2 regions of the Desulfitobacterium chlororespirans DSM 11544 genome follow, and region 2 is predicted to be linked to the other one. Evidence: riboswitches for the same ligand, from Rfam matches in the RefSeq annotation. Region 2 holds a riboswitch; the other holds the start of a gene.
The links. A riboswitch is a leader RNA that binds a small molecule or an ion and turns the genes downstream of it on or off. The one in region 2 is predicted to bind cobalamin.
Positions count from the first base shown of each region.

Region 1: linked by a shared signal. The riboswitch ahead of BUA14_RS21765 (ABC transporter substrate-binding protein) and the one ahead of BUA14_RS09925 (ABC transporter substrate-binding protein) in region 2 are both predicted to bind cobalamin.

Region 1 covers NZ_FRDN01000015.1:75,057-80,092, forward strand. The annotation lists gene BUA14_RS21755 (ABC transporter ATP-binding protein) at 52-831, opposite strand; gene BUA14_RS21760 (FecCD family ABC transporter permease) at 833-1,870, opposite strand; gene BUA14_RS21765 (ABC transporter substrate-binding protein) at 1,954-2,922, opposite strand; cobalamin riboswitch at 3,038-3,179, opposite strand; gene BUA14_RS21775 (phasin family protein) at 3,438-3,734, shown strand; gene BUA14_RS21780 (ABC1 kinase family protein) at 3,727-5,036, shown strand, end outside.
Region 2 covers NZ_FRDN01000006.1:332,282-337,317, forward strand. The annotation lists gene BUA14_RS09910 (B12-binding domain-containing radical SAM protein) at 1-1,022, shown strand, start outside; gene BUA14_RS09915 (MarR family winged helix-turn-helix transcriptional regulator) at 1,263-1,718, shown strand; gene tsaA (tRNA (N6-threonylcarbamoyladenosine(37)-N6)-methyltransferase TrmO) at 1,745-2,182, shown strand; cobalamin riboswitch at 2,201-2,381, shown strand; gene BUA14_RS09925 (ABC transporter substrate-binding protein) at 2,505-4,058, shown strand; gene BUA14_RS09930 (FecCD family ABC transporter permease) at 4,230-5,036, shown strand, end outside.

The DNA of each region.
Region 1 (5,036 bases), on a different contig from region 2:
TGTCCTTAGAGGAAATTTGGTTCTATCACCAGGTTTTATTAAGGCGTGGAATTATTTTCCGCTCAAGAGAAATTGCGGTACGCCTAATTTGGGATGATGAACTTGAACTAAATCCGTTTTATAGACCTGGGTTAACGTTTCTTCCCGGAGCACGTCTTCTTTTTTACCCCAGGTAACGATTTCCCCTTGATCGAGCAGGAGAATCCGGTCGCAATACTGAGCCGCTATATTTAAGTCGTGCAGGACCATAATCACAGTGATGCCCAACTCGTCATGCCACTGGCGGACATGATCCATGACTAAGCATTGGTGGCCAATATCCAAATAGGTGGTGGGTTCATCCAGGATGAGTATCCGGGGTTCTTGAGCCATAGCCCGGGCCAGAGAAACCAGTTGGCGCTGACCGCCGCTTAGGGTGCTGACTTTTTGGGAGCGTTTAGGCCCAAGATTGAGTTTAACGAGTATGTTCTCCACCACAGCCCTGTCATGGGAGCTCAGGTCGGCAAAGGGTTTTAACCAGGGATAGCGCCCCATGGATACGATCTGCTCTACGGTAAAGGGCAGGGCAGGGGTACCCTCCTGCTCCAGAACGGCAATTTGGCGGGCCAGCTCTTTTGAGGTATGGGAGGAAAGTGGTCTGTCCATCAACAGAACCTTACCGGAACTAGGAGGCTGAAGGCCGCTGATGGTACGGATCAGAGTCGATTTACCGCTGCCATTGGGGCCGATAATGCCAAACATATCTCCCTGGCTGATGGCAAAGGAAAGGTTCCGCAACACAGCAAAGGAGCCATAATGTTGATTAAGGTTCTGAATCTCGAACAGGTTCATCCTAACCCCTCCTTAAACCACTTTTTAACAGATATGCGAAAAAGGGTGCGCCCACAAAGGCTGTAATCGCTCCGATGGGAATCTCCTGAGATTGGAGCAGGGTTCTGGCCATGGTATCCGACCACAAAAGGAAGATTGCTCCCGCTAAAGTAGACACCGGCAAGAGGATTCGGTGGTCAGGTCCCACGAGGAGGCGCATGAGATGGGGAATGATCAGGCCGACAAAGGCGATGATCCCCACCATGGAGACTGCGGCCGTGGCCAATAACGAACCGACGATGAGAATGGCAATTTTCTTGCGCTCCACGTTGATTCCCAGGTGAGTTGCTGCTCTTTCCCCTAAAGCGATGACATTCAGCTCCCGGCTTTGCAAGAGAAGATAAGCCAAGCCGAGCAGAAAATAAGGGAGAAGGATCAGGACATTCTGCCAGCTGCTGTTGGCGAGACTGCCCATCATCCAGAAAATAATCTGCTGCATCTGCTCGCCGGAAACGGCAATCAGAAGAGAGAGAAAAGCGCTCAACAAAGCCTGCACTACCACACCGGCCAGGATTAAGGTTTCCCGCTCAAACTGACCATGCTGTCTGGATAAAGAGAAGACAAAGGCCAGAGAAATAAGCCCTCCGGCAAAGGCGAAGAGAGGCAGGGCCGATTGACCGAAGAAAGAAAAGCTGCGAAAAAAAAGGATAGCGGAGGCGGCGCCAATGGCAGCTCCGGAAGAGACCCCCAAGATATAGGGATCAGCCAAAGGATTGCGCAGAATCCCTTGAAAGGCCACTCCCGAGGTTGCCAGCATGGCCCCAACGATGAGGGCTAAAAAGACCCGGGGCAGGCGCAGATTCCAAACGATGGATTCCTGGGCTGAGGACCAGCTGTGGTCAAAGCTCAAAAAAGGCAGATGGTTTAAAATGATCTTCCAGGTCAGATGAAAAGGCAGGGAGACGGAGCCGGTCATCACACAGATGACAACGGAAAGAAGCAGGAGCAGGGATAAGCCCAAAATCCAGGGTATGCTTTTGGGGAAAGTTCGGGAATTCATCTTTATGTTATCCTCCTTAACTTCAGTCAATAAGCTCTCTCCCCATACGGATGATAAGACCACCCTTGCCAAGGGCTGAAGAGTCAGAAACGCTCCGGATAAAGGGCTTTAGCGATGGTCTCCAAGCCGTCGACGATCCGGGGACCGGAGCGGGTCACCATATCGCTGTCCAGATCGTAAATCCGGTCATTGCTGACAGCATCGATGGCTTGCCAAGCCGGACGGCCGGCGATGGTGGCCTTCACATTATCCATGTAGTAGGAGTAGGTGCTCAGGATGACCTGAGGGTTCTTCTCAATCACCTGCTCCTCGCTGTATTGTGCCCAATCTTGAACATCACTTGCGATATTGATGCCACCTGCTTTGGTGATGAGTTCGTTAAGAAAGGTTCCTGCACCGGCGGTAAAAAGACCTGGATCCACTTCAATCCATACCCTGACCCGAGCAGATTCCTTGATGGCCTCTACTTTATCGGCAATGGCTTGTTCCTTTGCTTTCATTCCCTGGAGCACAGCCTGGGCCCGTTCCTGAGTATTGGTAATGTATCCCAGTTTTTCGATGGTTTGATAGGTGCTTTCCAGACTTTGGGGGTTTAAATGAGCTACAGGTATCCCCAAGCTGCGCAGAGAGTTAACAAAGCTGTCCTTATGCATTCCTGTCAGGACCAAATCCGGTTTGAGCTCAATGAGCTGCTCCATATTGGGGTTTAAACTGTCTTCAAAAATATATTCTGCGTTCCCCTGAATACCCACCGGATAATTATCGTACACAGTTAAGCCGATCAGCTTGCGATCCAGGCCCAGGGCGCTTAAGATCTCTGTGGAGGGCGGGGCCAGACAGATAATGCGTTGAGGTTCTTTTTCCAGAGTGGTGGCCACACCCGTATCATCTGTGTAGGTTAAAGGGTAGCTTGCAGCCTGGATGGTATCTTGCCCGGAGGGCGCTTCAGGAGGAGCGGCACCTTGCTGTGGGGATGAATTGCAGCCGCTGAGCAAAAGTAAGGTCACCCATAGGGTTATCAGCAGGGTGAGTGCCTGTTTTTTTCTATTCATTTTTGTGCTCCTTTCGAGTTGGGGTGGAAAGATCAAGAAAAACCTTTTATCGCCAGGATAAAAGGTTTTTGCTGCATTAGTGAATTCTTGCAGCGCCTCTATCCTGTCCTCGAGGAAGGTCGCTGATGATTAGGCAGGTTCCTGACTAAAAGTGATCACTCACTCAATTCACAGTGGCGGGACCGTGCCGGAATTGAACCGGCTTCCCTTTTAACTCTCTCCCGAAAGGATTGAGTACCTAATTCTATTGTATTGAATTAAGACAATTATAAGGCATTCGTCCGGTAATGCCAAGGTTTGTTTAGTGCCTGCTTTCCTGGTGATTAAAGAATGGTTTTCAGCAACCGCGTAAATACTAAGGACGAAGATTCGATAGCACTGTCGGAAAGTATAAACTTGCGTTATCTGCTTTCTAAGCATAAGTGCAACCAGCGGCTTCGCCTCACTGGGGTTATAAATCAAAGGCTCGGTGAAGTCGGGTTTTCTTTAAAAATTCACGGCAGGGGGATGTAAGCATGAAAGATATGCTCAAGAAGGGTTTAGCCTTGGGGTTAGGTTTCGCTGTGGTGAGCAAAGAACAAATTGAGAAGGTTGTGGATGAATTGGTAAAGAAAGGAGAGCTGTCCGCCAATGAATCCAAGGAATTAATGAATGAGTTGATCCAAAAAGGCGAGGATCAGCAGAATGAGATTCAGGTCAAGCTTAAGGAACAAGTGCAAAAAATCCTGGCGGAGCTTAACCTTCCTACCAAAGCAGACATCGAAAGGCTGGAAAACCGCATCGCTCAATTGGAAAACGGGACCCATGATTAGCAGAAAAATTCGTCATGTTCATCGCTATCAAGAAGTAGCCACGGTATTGGCCCGTAATGGATTCAGCCTCATCCTGGAAGAGATGGGGCTTATTAATTTTATCTCTTTTTCCAGGCGGATCCGGAGGCGGGAGGAAGCAGTGGATCCCATAACTCTCGGTCAGCGCCTGCGTAACGCCTTAGAGGAGTTGGGACCTACTTATGTCAAGATTGGACAAATAGCCAGCACCCGGCCGGATATTATTCCCGATTACCTCATTACGGAACTGGAAAAATTGCAGGACCAAGTTCCGCCCTTTTCTTTTGCCGAAGTCAGTCAAATTATTGAAGCCGAGTTGGGGGCCCTGCCTCAGGATATTTTCCAGCATTTTGAGGAAGAGCCACTGGCCGCAGCCTCTATTGGCCAAGTTCACCGTGCCGTTCTCCAATCAGGGGAAAGTGTTGCGGTAAAAATCCAGCGTCCCCGTATTGCCCAGAAGATCGAAACGGATCTGGAAATACTTTTGGATTTGGCTGCTTTGGCGGAAAAGCGTATGGATTGGGCAGCCCTGTATCATGTGCGGGATATGGTGGAGGAATTCGCCAATTCCTTGCGCAATGAATTAAACTATGAAATTGAAGGCAATAATGCGGAACGAATCAGAAAGCAATTTCAAGGGGATTCCTCCATTCACATTCCCAAGGTCTATAAAGAGTACTCCACCAAAAAAGTTTTGACTTTGGAATACATTCAGGGAGTCAAGCTCAGCCAATTCCAGACTCTTGAGGCCCTGGGTTATAATCGGAAGGAACTGGCAGAAAATCTGATTAAAGCGATGTTCAAGCAAATCTTAATCGAGGGGTTTTTTCATGGGGATCCTCATCCGGGCAATATCTTCGTTTTGCCCCAACAGGTGATTTCCTTAATCGATTTTGGCATGATCGGCAGGCTTTCTGCTGATATGAAGGATCATTTTGCTTCACTGGTCATCGGGATGATGCGGCGGAAGACGGAGGACATGGTGGAGGCTGTGTTTGCTATGGGGATCGTGCCTGAGGATCTGGATCCCAAGGTATTGTATCGGGATGTGGATGGGTTAAGAGAGAAGTATCTGGATGTGCCCATGAGTGAAGTCGATCTGGGGAGTGCCGTTAATGACCTGTTTAAGGTGGCCTACAAACATCGGATTATTATTCCCGCCGATCTTGTCCTGTTGGGTAAATCCCTCCTGAGTTTGGAAGGAATCGTGGAGCAGTTGGATCCCGAGATCAGCATCATCGATATTGCTGAACCTTTCGGTGAGCAGCTCCTTAAGGAACGGCT
Region 2 (5,036 bases):
ACGCTATTTGTATTGGCGCCGCCGAGCGGGTATGGACACGGATGATCGAAGATGCGGAAGAAGGCAGATTACAACGGGTCTATCATGATATGGCAGGTTTCCGGGGCGAGGAGATTGCTTCGCCGGCTTATAACAGAATCGATAAAGACCGCTACCTCTATACCAATATCATTACCACAAGCCGCGGCTGTCCCAACCGCTGTGGCTTCTGCTATAACAGCTGCCGGAACAGGATGTATATCCGTCGCCCTGTTGCGGATGTGCTCAGAGATATTGAAGGCCTGGGAACCCGGCATATCCTTTTTATTGACGATAATTTCATCGGTGTGCCCGCCTATACTCGTGAACTGCTTAATAATCTGCAGGGCAGGGAGTTAAAATGGAGTGCTGCCGTCACGACGAAAATTGCCGACTATCCCGATGTGCTGGATTTGATGGCGGAGACGGGCTGCCAGAGCCTTTTTATCGGTTTTGAATCGATCAATAATTCCTCATTGCATGGAGTAAATAAGGATAACCAGTTCGAGAAGTATGAAAAGATTATCACGGAAATTCACAGCCGGGGCATTATGATCAATGCCAGCATGGTCTTTGGTCTGGACGGGGATGAACCGGATGTTTTTCAGAGAACACTGGATTGGCTGGTCAGGAACAAAATTGAAACCTTAACTTCTCATATTCTCACTCCCTATCCCGGCACAGAGTTGCATGGCCGGATGAAAGAGGAAGGCCGCATACTCGATCATGAGCTGTCAAAGTACAATACTGCTCATGTGGTCTTTCAGCCCAAGGGAATGACGGCAGAGGAATTAGATAAGGGCTATCTATGGATCTACTTTGAGTTTTATTCCTTTCCCAATATATGGCGCCGTAGGCCGGAACATAAGGCCCAGCGCAAATCTTATTTTTTATTTAATATTTTATACCGTAAATTCGGTAGGTTTACATCGGCGCTGGCGCGGATTATCCTCATGAGAACCGTAGGGCGGCTGGCAGCGTGGATCTCTTATCGGGTAAAGTAGGATTCAATCTTTTTCTCAGTGGGATGGTCTCCTCAACTCTTGTCATGTACGACCCGCCCATTGTTGTTATAGAAAAAGTCATATTCCTTGAATAGGATGATTGACAGATTTGATTGAATAGTATAGCATATTAATAACGTGTGTTGAAAAGCATCAAATAAAGTAAATTTATTAGGAATAATTCGTTGCTTTCGCAACTAGTTATTCAGAACTACTAACTACATAAGCAAAGGGAAGAGCATGAACGAGCGTATAGACAAAAGAAAATCACTGATCAAGGCTATTTCAGCCATCGATCGTTATAGTCAGACCTATATCGGCAGAAATATCAAAGACTATAACATCGGACAGGGACAATGGGCATTTTTGACCCAATTGCTGTTTAATTACGATGGCATAACCCAGGAAGAGCTAAGCGAACTACTCAATATCGATAAGGCAAACACAGCGAGAGCCTTGAAAAAGCTTGAAGAAGAAGGTTATGTATACAGGGAAGAAGATCCTAAAGACGGCCGTAAAAAAATTGTCTATGTTACAGCAAAAGCAAGGGATTTTGAAGAGGAATTTCATGAAGTGTTTAAAGGATTGAACCGAATTCTGGCCAAAGATTTTACAGAGGAGGAGCGGGAAACCGCCAGGCGGATTTTATATAAAATGCTGGATAATATCGCCGATTATGAACGCAGGCACAGGTAAAAAGACGGTCTGAGGAGGAGAAGTCAGTGGAGATCTTAATGAAACCGATCGGATATATCCGGTCTCCTTATAAGGAAAAGGGCGACGCCCCCAGGCAAAGCACTCTTTCGGGAGAAACGATGGCTGTTATTGAAGTTCTCGAAGAATACCAGGAAGGTATTGCCGATATCCAAGCAGGGGGCTATGGGGCCATTTTGTTTTATTTTCATAAATCCCCGGGATATAAGCTGACGACCCTTTCCCGCAGAAACAATCAGGTCATGGGTGTGTTTTCCACACGATCTCCCAACCGGCCCAACGGCATCGGCCTGTCCATAGTCCGGTTCAGGAAAAGAGAGGGTAACCGCTTGTTTTTCGAAGGAGTGGATATGTTGGATAATACTCCTGTACTTGATATTAAGCCTTATATCGACCTAACCACTGGTCAATTGAACGAGACTGGTTTCAGCGATAAAGGGATATAGTTTGGTTGTTTAAAGCTGAATAAGAAACTATTGACAGGTTTACGTAAGTAATGAAAAGGGAATCAGGTGCAAATCCTGAGCAACCCCCGTTACTGTAAGCGCCGTTAAAGATTTATTTATCTTCATGCCACTGGCGAAGACTGGGAAGGCGATAAATAAAGGCGCGAGCCAGGAGACCTGCCTGTTGATAAAACTACAATTCATTTTCCGGAGGGGAGGGTGGTTTATTTTCTTTGCCCAAAATCAAGCGGAAGACGTAAGAAACCAGGGCAGAAGCTTGGATGCTCAAACGAGAAGAAGTCAGAAAGAAAGGTGGAGAACAATGGAGAAAAGCTATAGACAAAAAACAGCTGCTTTATTGGTCATCGTCATGATGGTGCTCCTGGGGGGCTGCAATTCAGCAGCTGCCAACAAACCGGCGGAAAACCCACCTGCTGAAAAAGCAGTTGCAGCCGGGACTTACACGGCGAAAGCGCCCGGTTATCACGGGGATCTTGAAGTGACAGCGGACGTGGATAAGGAAGGAAAAATCACGAAGATTACTGTAGGCGAAAATACGGAAACTGAGGATGTTGGCGGCATCGCCATCGAGAAAATACCCCAGCGTATTATTGAAGCTCAGTCCCTGGATGTGGATGTGGTTGCCGGTGCGACACTGACCAGTAAGGGGATTATCAATGGGGTGGCCGCGGCTTTAAAGGAAGCCGGTCAAGATCCTGTTCAATACGGCTATGTCGCTGCTGAAGAGGGGAGCGCGAATGTAATATCCCCTCTGAATAAGGATACCATGCCCGTTAAAAAAGAGACGACAAGTTCTATAACCATAAAGGATGTCAAAGGCAGAGAGGTAACCATTGACCTGCCTATTTCCTCCTATGCTATCAGCACCATGGATGTCATCGACTATATTATACCGCTGAAAGGGAAGGAGGCCTTTTCAATGCTGGTTGCTTCCGGACAGGACGGCGGCGGTGGCATTCAAAAATATGCCCAGCTGTATAAGCCCCTGGTTAGGGACTATACCCAGCATATAGGCCAGATCTCCGATCATAACGCGCCCTTTGACCTGGAAATGGTGCTGTCCATGAATCCCGATGTTCTCATCGTCAACTCAGCCATGGCTGCCCATAAATATGCCTTGGAAATAGAAGATCAGCTTGCGGCGGCAGGAATCGATATCGTGCTCATCGATGTACCCGGCAAAAAATTAGATAAGTCGGTTCAGGAGACCATGAAGCTCTTGGGCAAGATATTCCAGGAAGAAGAAAAAGCCGCCGAAGTCGTGGCGTTCATGGATAAGCAGTATGGACTCATTACTGCCAAGAATCTTGCCCAGCGTCAGGATAAGCCCACGGTTTATTATGAAAAGTCAGGCTACTCCGAGGTCTTCGGGAGCACAGGAACCAGCGTTTCCGGGTGGGGTCTGCCCATTGCTATTGCCGGCGGTGACAATATTGCCGATGCCGTGCTTTTAGATAAGGCATCCGCGGGAGGAAGCAGCAATACCCTTGATCCCGAGTATGTCATCAAAGCTGATCCGGATTATATCATTCTCAGCGGTGTCAATGACGGTTGGCTGGACAGCCTTAATAAAAAGAAAGAACCCCCACAGTACGATATTATCAACAGAACCGGCTGGAGCAATTTGCAGGCGGTTAAAAATAACAAGGTCTATGAATTTGCCCATTCAACCAGCCGTTCCATTTATGCCTTTTATCCTTGTCTGAAGATGGCCAAGCTCTTCTATCCTGAAGAATTCGCAGACCTTGATCCGGAGGTGGTCCTTGATGAATTTTTCGATAAATTTATGCTGGTGGACAGCGATATCAGCACCTGGTTTACGGGCCTTGAAAACAGTACTTCCTTAAAAAAATAAAAACGGCAAAGGGCTTCGGAAAGTTGGCGCCAACGATCCGCAGCCCTTTTGGATGCCGGTTTGAGCTGATTTCAGCCAAGAAAGGCTAAGGAGTGAATCAAGATTAAGCATGAAGAAAATGCCAACCGCAAATTATATAATCAGCTGATCAAGAGAAGAATCTTTTTGATTATGAGCTTTTCACTAGCAATGATCGTTTTAGTGGTCCTGAATATTTCCATCGGTTCCTCTTCCATAGCGATTAGTGAAGTATTGCGGGTGCTGCTCACGGGAGAAGGGGATGGACATAACTCCATGATCATCAGGGATATCCGTTTACCCATGGCTCTTATGGCCATCGTGGTGGGTGCATCCTTAGGTATCAGCGGCTGTGAATTGCAAACCATCCTGCGCAATCCCATCGCCAGTCCTTATACCCTGGGAATTTCCGCCGCCGCTTCCTTCGGAGCGGCCATGGGATTGATTTTGAACGCTAATGTGCTGAAGGTCCCGGAAACCCTGGCTGTGACGGTCAATGCTTTCGCCTTTGCCCTTTTGGTGGCAGTGGCCATCTATACCTTTTCCAGGCAGAGACAAATCAATAAAACGGCCATCATTCTTTTTGGGGTAGCGTTAAATTTCTTGTTTAACTCTCTGACCATGATCTTGCAGTATGTCGCCGACGAGGATAAACTGCAAAGTTTAATCTTCTGGAATTTCGGCAGCTTATTGAAAACCACCTGGGGCAAATTTTTTATTGTCCTTGTGGTGCTGATAGTGTGTTTTTTGGTTTTGTTCAAAAATGCCTGGAAACTGACCGCAATGACCCTGGATGATACCAAAGCCAGAAGTATCGGTGTCGATACGGCCAAAGTGCGGAGAATGGTTATTTTCGTAAGCTCTTTGCTGGCTGCCGTATCGGTCTGCTTTGTGGGGACCATAGGATTCGTCGGTCTGATCGCCCCCCATATTGCCCGTCAGCTGGTCGGTGAAGATCAA